2 linked regions of the Prosthecobacter dejongeii genome follow. The protein of the gene in region 2 interacts with the protein of the main gene of each other region in a pairwise test. Links are inferred from orthologs where the notes say so. Each region holds a gene or a part of one and is shown on either strand. Other genes may lie near its edges.

Region 1 (4,608 bases), on a different replicon or contig from region 2:
CCCCTCACCACTCAGCTTTAAGCGGGAACGAGCCGCCAGAACGGTTTTCCGCGAGACGCAGAAAACAGCAGGAGGGACGCCCGCGCTCCATGAAGAGCTGCCGCCCCACACGAAGCTTCCAAGATGCGGAACGTCCCACCTCTCATAAACAAAAAAGCCGTGCTCCCAGGCAAGAGCACGGCTTCAACAAATCATCCGGATTACACCACGATGTTAACCAGCTTACCTGGCACCACGATCAGTTTTCGCACGGGTTTACCTTCCATGAACTCCTGCACACGCGGACTCGCGAGAGCGATTTTTTCGATCTCTTCCTTGGTGGCCTGAATGGCGATGCGAGCTTTGTCACGCAGCTTGCCATTCACCTGAAAGACGATTTCGACTTCGTCTTCCACCAGGGCCGCAGGATCATAAACTGGCCAGGTTTCATCACTCAGCAGCCCTTTCACTGCCACCTCAGGGAAGGCCCCAGCGATGCGTGAATTCAGCTCCTCAGCCAGATGCGGGGCAAAGGGGCCCAGCACCTTCAGGAAAGTCACGATTTCACGCACGGGCTTGGCGGTGGCTGCCGTGAAAGCATTTGTGCACACCATCATCTGCGCGATCGCGGTGTTAAAGCTCAGCTTCTCGATGTCCTCTCCGCACTTCTTGATGGTCTCGTGCAGCACCTTCGTCACGGCCTTGTCCGCAGGTACATCTTGCAGCGTGCTGGAGATGCTCCACACGCCTTCCGCGTTCTGTTCCATGACCAGACGCCACACGCGGGCCAGGAAGCGATACACGCCCTCCACGCCCTTCATACTCCACGGTTTCACCTGCTCAAGCGGGCCCATGAACATCTCATAAAGGCGCAGTGCATCCGCGCCATACTCGCGCACCACATCATCCGGGTTCACCACGTTGCCGCGGCTCTTGGACATCTTCTGCCCGTCCTCACCCATGATGAGGCCCTGGTTCACCAGACGCTGGAAGGGCTCTGGCGTGCTGACGTAGCCCAGGTCAAACAAGACCTTGTGCCAGAAGCGCGCATACAGCAGATGCAGCACGGCATGCTCCGTGCCGCCCACGTACAAATCCACACCGCCGGGCTTGCCACCGCCCATCCAGTATTTCTCCGCCTCTTCGCTGACGAATCGTTGGTTATTCTGCGCATCACAATACCGCAGATAGTACCAGCAGGAACCCGCCCACTGTGGCATCGTATTCAGCTCACGAGTCGCCGTTTCGGAATACTTCACCCAATCCGTCGCCTTGGACAGCGGCGGTTCCGGCGTGCCAGTAGGCTTGAAGTCTTCCAAAGTCGGCGGCAGCAGCGGCAGCTCCGTCTCTGGGATGGAACGATGCTCGCCATTCTCCCACACGATGGGGAAGGGTTCGCCCCAATACCGCTGACGGCTGAATAGCCAGTCACGCAGTTTGTAGTTCACCATGCCCTTGCCCAGGCCTTTTTCCTCCAGCCAGGACGCCATCTTCTTTTTGGCTTCTGCGGTGGACAGGCCATCCAGAAAGCCAGAGTTCACGGCAAATCCTTCATTTGCAAAACAAGCAGCAGGTTCCATCTCACAGACGGCCCCTCCTTCTCCGCTCAGCTTCGGAGCAGCGGCAACGACTTCACGGATTGGTAGATGGAACTTCGTGGCGAATTCCCAATCCCGTTCATCATGCGCAGGCACGGCCATGATGGCACCGGTGCCGTAGCCCATCATGACGTAGTCGGCGATCCAGACGGGGATCTTCTCGCCATTGACCGGATTGATGGCAAAGCCGCCTGTGAAGACGCCGGTCTTATCTTTGGCCAGCTCGGTGCGCTCAAGGTCGGACTTGGAACCGATGGCTTTCTGATAAGCTGCCACGGCGTCCTTCTGTTCGGGTGTCGAAATCACTTCCACCAGCGGATGCTCTGGGGCGATGACCATGTAGGTCGCACCAAACAACGTGTCTGGACGTGTGGTGAAAACCGTCACTGTTTGCTCGCTGCCCACCAGGGCAAACTTCACTTCAGCACCTTCGCTGCGGCCGATCCAGTTGCGCTGTAGCAGGCGGATGCTTTCTGGCCAGTCCAGGCCGTCCAATTCATCGATCAGGCGCTGGGCAAAGGCGGTGATGCGCAGCATCCACTGTCGCATGGGGCGACGCTCCACCGGGAAGCCACCCACCTCACTCTTGCCATCCACCACTTCTTCATTCGCCAGCACCGTGCCCAGCTCCGGGCACCAGTTTACCGGAGCCTCGCTCACGTAAGCGAGGCGGCGGGCGTCAATCTCTGTGCGGCTCAGGCCTTGAGCCTCCAGCTCGCTGATGGGCGCAGCTTTGCCTTCGGCATTCACGTAGCTATTGTACAGCTTGGTGAAAATCCACTGCGTCCACTTGAAGTAACCCGGATCGGTGGTGTTCACCTCGCGGCTCCAGTCATAGGCAAAGCCCAGCCGCTTCAACTGACCCCGGAAGCCCTCAATATTCGCTTCCGTCGTCACGCGTGGGTGCTGACCGGTCTTGATGGCATACTGCTCCGCCGGCAGGCCGAAGGCATCCCAGCCCATGGGGTGCAGCACGTTATGCCCCGTCATCTTTTTATAGCGGCCGATGATGTCCGTGGCCGTATAGCCTTCCGGGTGCCCCACATGCAGGCCCGCACCGCTGGGATATGGGAACATGTCGAGCACATAATACTTCGGCTTGGAAGCATCAAAGTCCGCATCCCCAGGATTCGGGGTACGGAAAGCCTGCCTGGCATCCCACTCGGACTGCCACTTCGGCTCAAACTCAGAAAAAGGAAATGCTTTACGCTGCTCGCTACTCATACAGGGGCGCGCAAGAAGGCGTGCCCCGGCCATTTCGCAACCAAGGAGTTTACCTATCCCCAGGATAACGCAGGCTGCACTCAGACTGCGCCCACCTCCAGAGAAGATGGTGACACCGTCCCGACTGAAAAACACTTTTCTCCAAGTCTCACCGTCCCCCTAACTAGATTTGTAAAACAAGATTGGCTTTTTCAAAACCCATTTCCCGTGCAACCGAAGCTGTAAAGCCCGATGACACGCCTCAATAAGAAAAATCTTTCTTGTTAACCGCACAAAGTCATAAAAAGACAATCAAAAATCATTTTTATATTGAGCAAATTTGTCCGTGTATTTACAAAGTAATACATGAGAGCGACTCATCCCACCAGCCAAAGAGTGATTTCCGCTTCTACCCCGGGTGAATTTTCCCCGCCTTCACGGCTCAGGAGCGAGACAGAAGCTTCGCTCCACAGGCTGTCTTTAAACAACGCCCGCCAGCGGCGATCTGGTTTTACCCTGATTGAAGTTCTCGTCGTTGTTTCCATCTCTACCATTCTCCTAACCTTAGCCGCCAATGTGGCTCAGGATGTGGTGGTGGCGAATCAGATCACCTCGGCCGGTGAAACCGTTATGGATGAACTCCGGTTAGCCCGCCATACAGCCATCGCTAAAGATCGTGTGGTGGAAGTTCGGCTTTACCGTCCCAACGTCCCAAACTCCTTTGGTGAGGACCAAGGGGTGAATGCTCTACAAGCCTTCATATTCGACGAGGACAATGCTACAGCGAAACCCTTGCGCGAAGCACGCCGCCTGCCCGAGGCTATCCACATCAGTGAAGATAGCAGCCTCTCCACCCTGATCTCAGATTCCCGTCTGAAAAATGACTGGAAGACAGGGGATGAGCAAATTCCCCTGTCAGATGGTGGCACAGATTACAGCGCTTTTCGCATTCGTTTCCTACCAGATGGTAGCACGGACTTAGATAGCCAACAGCAGTGGTTTTTGACGATGTATCCTCGATCCGTCAAAGAATCACCACCGCCTAACTACGTCACCGTTCAGATCAAACCGGCGCGCGGCACCATCCGCAGTTACCGGCCCTGATTTGAGCTCAGCATAGCCCCGCGTCACTGTAATCCAGCGTGCCGCACACGACGCGGGAAAAGACAAACCCAACAATAATACACTTTTTGTTAGGCTAATATTTAGCTTTCTTTCGAAAAAGGCCAGAAGCCATACCCCTCAGCCCCTATCTCCCCATGAAAACGTCCCTCCCCCCCAGGTCACGTCTCGGATTCTCATTGGTTGAAGTCGTCGTCGCCATCGGCATCGCAGCTTCCACGATCACCCTCATGATCGGCCTGATTCCAGCAGGTTTAACGAATTTTCGCGATGCTCTCAATACCACGGTCACTTCACAGATCGGCCAGCGATTGTTGTATGAAGCTGCGCAGACAGACTACCAAGTCCTCACCGCTGCACCCGCTACGAAGCCATGGCGCTACTTTGACGACGAAGGCACTGAATTAACAAGTGAAGCAGGAGCCATCTATCACGCCCTGACTCGGGTGCAAAATACCACCTCCATTCCCACGGAGGCTGGAGGCACCCCACAACCTCATCTCGCTACCGTCATCGTGCAGGTGGCACTGAATCCTGAAGGTCAAGAGCTGCCGATTGCAGGCCCATCCACAGGCCCCGCAGATCCTCCTGAAGGCACTTTAGACTCCAGCATGACATCCCTGAAGTTTTCCACTTTCACCGGCCATGTGGCTAAAAGTCTATGAGCCCACACCATCATCCTAATACTCAGTTAGGCCAAAGCCAT
Region 2 (5,817 bases):
GGAATTCAATGTGTGAGCTTTCCAGCGTGCTTTTGTGCCGCACTGTGGACGGGTTATCATGATTGGCTAGTATGTCGAGCCGACTACCGCTCTTCCGGTAAATAATAAAGTAAACGGTCACCGACAAGTTCTGAGTCTTCCCAGGCCTTTCGGACGCGAATTTCGAGCAAGTCGTAAGTCATGAAATTCAGGAAGATCCTATTTTCTTTGCAATGCTTCCACAGACGCCAGGTATCAAATCCGTTTCCCTCCCCCAACTCGCCCCAATCGAAGTCAACGGAGATGCTTGGGAATTTCATTTCGACTCCATAACCATGTGGACGAATTTGGATGCCAATGCTCTCTCCCAACTTTGGAAGTTCCATCTGATGGCAGGACTTTGCCCATTCAAGGTTTGAGCTGGGTAAGGGAACACCAAGACGCTCGTTCAAAGTAATCACCGCGAGATCTTGGGCCGACCTGAAAGCTCTAATGACTTGGATTAGACCGGGGTGCATGGTTAGAGCGGGCAACAGGGACGTGCGTGGAGTTCTTTTGAGTTTTCACTGGCAACTGGCATGTGCCAGTTGAATCCCAACGAGGCTCCTTACAGCATCCCTCGAAAATCTTCCTCACTCAGGATCTTCACGCCTAGCTTGGTGGCCTTGTCGAGCTTGCTGCCGGCATCGGCTCCAGCCAGGAGGTAGGTGGTCTTGCCACTGACGCTGCCGCTGACCTTGCCACCGTTGGCGCGGATGGTGTCGGCGATGGTTTCGCGGTCCTGGCTGAGGGTGCCGGTGATGACCCAGGTGCTGCCGTTGAGCTTATCGCTGGCGGCTTCGACGGTGCGCTGGGCGAAGGTGAGACCAGCGGTGCGGAGGCGTTCCAGCAGGGCTTTGTTATCTTCGTTGTTAAACCAGCCATGGACGCTGGGGGCGACGATGGCCCCGATGTCCGGGCACTGGGTCAGTTCTTCAATACTGGCCTTAGCGATGGCATCAATACTGCCAAAGTGCTCAAGCAGCTTGCGGGCACCACCAGCACCGACATGGAGGATGCCGAGACCGAAGACGAGCCGCCAGGCGTCCTGCTGTTTACTGGCTTCGATGGCCTTGAGGAGGTTATCAATGCTCTTGGTGCCCATGCGCTCCAGGCGGGCGAGTTTCAACTCGTTCAGGTCATAAAGATCGGCGGCGTCTGACACGGTGGGCACGCCGTTCAAGGGTGTGTCCACCAACTGGGCGACGACGGATTCGCCGAGGCCGCTGATGTCCATGGCTCCACGGCTAACAAAATGTTCTAAACGACGTTTCACCACCTCTGGACATTTGGGATTGGGGCAACGGATGACGACCTGTTCTTCGTCCTTGTGCACTCCGGTGCCGCAGATGGGGCAGTGAGTAGGGACTGGGATAGTGAGCTCGTCGCCAGTGCGTAAATCCTTTTTTACCATGACCACGGCGGGAATGATCTCCCCCGCTTTTTCGATGACCACGGTATCTCCTATACGGATATCTTTGCGTTCGATCTCCTCGAAGTTATGCAGCGTGGAGTAAGTGACCGTGGAGCCGCTGAGGAAGACAGGGGTGAGGCGTGCTACAGGCGTGAGGGCCCCGGTGCGGCCCACTTGGATGTCCACGGCGAGGAGCTTTGTCTTTGCTTGCTCAGGCTGATACTTGTAGGCGATGGCCCAGCGCGGGGCCTTGCTGGTGAAGCCGAGTTCGCGCTGATCCGCAAAGGCGTTGACCTTGATCACGGCACCGTCGGTTTCATAGGGCAGGGACTTGCGCATGGCATCCAGTTCATGGATGGCCTCCAGCAGGCCTTCGGCGCTGTCCTTTTCCCAGACTTTATCGGCCTTGCGCAGCCCGGCGTTTTTCAGCAGTTCATAAACCTCTGTCTGCGCCTCGATGGGCATGCCCCAGGAGTCGGCTAGGCCATAAAAAACGATGTCGAGCGGGCGCTTGGCGACGATTTTTGGGTCCAGCAATTTGAGAGTGCCTGCCGTGGAGTTGCGGGGGTTGGCAAAGCGGGGTTCACCTGCATCTTCACGTTCTTCATTGAGCTTGGCGAAGTTCGCCTTGGTCATGAAGACCTCACCGCGCACTTCGAAGGTCTGCGGGCCGTCTTTCGGCAGGCGCAGGGGCAGGGCTTTGATGGTCTTCAGATTGGTGGTCACATCGTCCCCGGTCTGGCCATCGCCACGGGTGATGCCATGTTTCAGCACGCCATTTTCGTATCGGATGCTGATGGCCACGCCGTCCACTTTGGGCTCGATGACACAGGCGATCTTTTCGCGACCCAGGCCTTTTTGCAGGCGGGCAAAGAAGGCGGTCAGTTCGGCTTCGGAGTAGGTGTTGTCCAGGCTCATCATCGGGATGGTGTGCCGGATCTGGGTGAAGCCTTCGATAGGGGCCCCGCCGACACGCTGGGTGGGAGAGTCGGAGGTAAGAAGATCGGGAAACTGCGTCTCGATGGCCTGAAGTTCGCGCAGGAGGGCATCGAATTCCTGGTCGGTGATCTCCTGCCGGGCCTCGACGTAATAGAGGTGGTTGTGGCGGTGGAGATTGGTGCGGAGGGATTCGGCTCGGGCGGCGGCTTCAGCGTGAGTCATGCGACCTCTTTTTTAGCGAGAAAGCTCGACCTGGGAAAGGGAGATTCGGTATTACTTCCTCGTTTTCAGAAAGCTGAACTCTCAGGCTTGTCGGGGCGTCTGAGGAGAATCGCCGAAAAAAGAATTTCACCCGGCCCCAAGAAAGCCCTCACACTGACGTGATGCCTGGCGAACACGACCCCATGAACGACACCCACCGCCTGTTTCTGGACACGTTGAGCCGCTATGAGAGGCCGCTGCTGCGGTATGCCCACAGCTTTACCAACGACGCTGAAGAGGCACGCGATGTCGTGCAGGACGTGTTTATCAAATTGAGCCAAAACCTCGCCACGCTGGATCCGGACCGGCTGGCGCCCTGGCTCTTCACCGTCTGTAAAAATCGCGCTCTGGACCACCAGCGCAAACACCAACGCCTCATTGTCATGGAAACGCAAAGTTTAGACCTGGAAGCCTCCGAGGTCCCCCAGCCCGGAGCAGAAATGGAAAGCCGGGAGACCGCCGCCGCCCTGCGCGGCTTCATCGAAGAACTTCCCCTGCGCCAGCGCGAGGCCATCCGCCTCAAATTCATCGCCGGACTCGATTACAAACAGATCAGCGACGCCATGCAGACCAGCATCGGCAATGTCGGCTACCTCATTCATCACGGCGTGCTGGCCCTGCGCCTGAAGTGGCAAGCCCAGGAAGACGCCACACCGGGCAAACAGAAATCCGCCCTGGCCTAACCAAACCTTTGTTTAAATTTTTTAATTCACTTTCCCCATGAAACCGGAACAAATAACCGCCTGGGCCCTGAACGAACTCAGCGCCGAAGAGCGCGCCCAGATCGAGGCCCTCATCCAGGAAGACGCCGAGGCCAGCACGCAGGCCAGCCAGACCAAGGGCTTCTGCGACTTCCTCACGGCAGAACTCGGCGACGACTCCCTCGCCTTCACCCCTGAACAACGCGAGCGACTGAGCCGTGCCGATGCCCCTGCGGCTTCGTTTCCCAATGAAGCGCCCCAACCCGCATTACCGAAACAGCCGACGTTTTGGAGACGTCATGTCTTCATGAATCTGGCTGCCGCTGCCGCCGTGGTGATGGGCACGACCCTGTTCATCCGCAAGCAGATGGAGAGCGAAGGCCAGATGGCCGAGATCACTCCGACCGTTCGTGGGAACCTTGGCGATGATCAGACCATCATCACACGGACGAGTCCTGTGCCCGAGGAACCAGCCCCGGTGGTGGCTGCAGCCCCGCCGACATCGATGCGGAAGCTTCAGGCGAACGCGGCTCCCTTGATGAAGCAAGATGAAAGCACACTGGCGGCGAAGGATGCTAAGGCGGCAATGACGTTTTCTAATATGCCTGAAACGAAGGCGAAGAACGAGGCAACAATGGTCGATGCAGAAGCGGCAAGACGGGAATATTTTGCTGCGACCCAAGATCAGCAGCGTGCCCGCTTGCTGAACCAGGCGAATGAACCTTGGGAATCCCCAGCCCCGACAACCGCTAGTGTGGCACCAGGGCAAGTCGCAGCCACCCCCGCCGCAGCACCTAAACCTGCGGCTCCAGTGGCCAATGGCAATATCACAGTTAATGGCGGTAGCTTGACCATCACCGGTGCAGGCACTCTGACCCTCCAAGGCCGCACGACCTACACGGGAGGCGTTGTGCGGTCCGCTCCAAGTTCGGTAACACTCATCGCAGGATCTGGGATGGCAGGAAACGCCGACATTATGGACGGCGAAACTCAAATGCGTCGCAGCCAAGAGTCCTACACGCAGATCATCGAAAACGCGCTCAAGAGTGTGGAGAGCGAGCCGCTGTCCACCTTTTCTATTGATGTGGACACGGCCTCGTATGCGAATGTGCGGCGCTTTCTCAATCAGAACAGTGCGCCACCACGCGATGCCGTGCGCATTGAGGAGTTAATCAATTATTTTCCCATGGATGAAAAGGGCCCGGCGGCAGGGGTGAAGGAACCTTTTGCTGTCAAAGTGGAGATGGCCGCGTGCCCTTGGCAGCCGCAGCATCGGCTGGCTCGCATCGCCATCAAAGGCAAGCAGATCGGCCTGGATCGCCAGCCCAGCAACTTGGTCTTCCTGGTGGATGTCTCTGGCTCCATGGCGGAGCCAAACAAACTGCCGCTTGTGCAGCAGAGCCTGCGCATGTTGGCCGGGCAACTTGGCGAAAATGACCGTGTCTCTATGGTGACCTATGCCAATGGATCGCAGGTGGTCTTGTCCTCCACCACTGGCCAAAATAAAGGCGAGATCGTATCTGCAATTGATCGGCTCCAGGCTGGCGGTGGCACCCATGGCAGCGCGGGCATTCGCTTGGCCTATGAGCAGGCCGTGGCCGGCTTCATCAAAGGCGGCGTGAACCGCGTGGTACTGTGCACGGATGGCGACTTCAATGTGGGCATCAGCAGCCCGACGGAGTTGGAAACCTTTATCTCCGAGAAAGCCCGCAGTGGCGTCTTCCTCAGCGTGTTGGGGTATGGCTCGGGCAATCTGAAGGACCGCACCATGGAAACCTTGGCCGACAAGGGCAACGGCAACTACGCCTACATTGACAGCCTGGGCGAGGCCCGCAAGGTGCTGGTAGAGCAGATGAACGGCACGCTGGTCACCATCGCCAAGGATGTGAAGATTCAGGTGGAGTTCAATCCCGCAGTTATCCGCAGCTACCGCCTCATCGGTTATGAGAATCGTTTGTTAGCCAAAGAAGATTTCAATGACGACGCCAAGGACGCTGGGGAAATCGGAGCTGGGCATAGCGTCACCGCGCTGTATGAGCTGGTGCCTGCGAATCTGCCTCCTGGGGGGGGGACACTTCCTCAAGTGGATGCGCTGAAGTATCAACAGCCAATCACTCCCGCAGTCCCCATGGCTGCTACTGCAGCTGCAACGGACGAGGCTTTGACCGTGAAGCTGCGCTACAAAGAACCTGAAGGCAACACCAGTAGCCTCATTGAGGTGCCAGTGAAGGATAATTCCCGGGCAATGGACACGGCCAGTGGCGAATTCAAGTTCACCACAGCCGTAGCGGGGTTTGGTCTGCTGCTGCGCCAGTCTTCTTATGCTGGCCAGCTCACCTGGGACCAAGTTCGCCAGCTTGCCCTGGAAGGCAAAGGAACCGATGCTCTGGGTTACCGTGGCGAGTTTATCCAACTCATCGAGAAGGCGAGGGGAGTGAGCCGCTAGCCCTTGTGGGAGGCTGATTCGACAAGCGTTGAAAACTT

What was found. The genes of interacting proteins can lie anywhere in the genome.
Region 1: the proteins of ligA (region 2) and leuS interact in binary tests that used the Escherichia coli proteins (3 or more experiments, as listed by UniProt). The link is inferred for Prosthecobacter dejongeii from one-to-one orthologs.

The regions. Positions count from the first base shown.
Region 1 is NZ_JACHIF010000011.1:25,528-30,135, forward strand. What follows is about bases 1-3,182. They hold leuS (leucine--tRNA ligase), read right to left. Parts: upstream 2,802-3,182; coding sequence 201-2,801; downstream 1-200. Other genes in these bases: HNQ64_RS20625 (hypothetical protein), read left to right, coding at 1-21; vccD (Verru_Chthon cassette protein D), read left to right, coding at 3,147-3,182. Outside these bases: more of vccD, read left to right, coding at 3,183-3,884; vccB (Verru_Chthon cassette protein B), read left to right, coding at 4,040-4,567; vccC (Verru_Chthon cassette protein C), read left to right, coding at 4,564-4,608.
Region 2 is NZ_JACHIF010000004.1:459,635-465,451, forward strand. What follows is about bases 91-3,055. They hold ligA (NAD-dependent DNA ligase LigA), read right to left. Parts: upstream 2,594-3,055; coding sequence 587-2,593; downstream 91-586. Other genes in these bases: HNQ64_RS12450 (DUF6896 domain-containing protein), read right to left, coding at 91-497; HNQ64_RS12460 (RNA polymerase sigma factor), read left to right, coding at 2,776-3,055. In the rest of the region: more of HNQ64_RS12450, read right to left, coding at 84-90; more of HNQ64_RS12460, read left to right, coding at 3,056-3,315; HNQ64_RS12465 (YfbK domain-containing protein), read left to right, coding at 3,353-5,779. UniProt on the Escherichia coli protein: DNA ligase that catalyzes the formation of phosphodiester linkages between 5'-phosphoryl and 3'-hydroxyl groups in double-stranded DNA using NAD as a coenzyme and as the energy source for the reaction.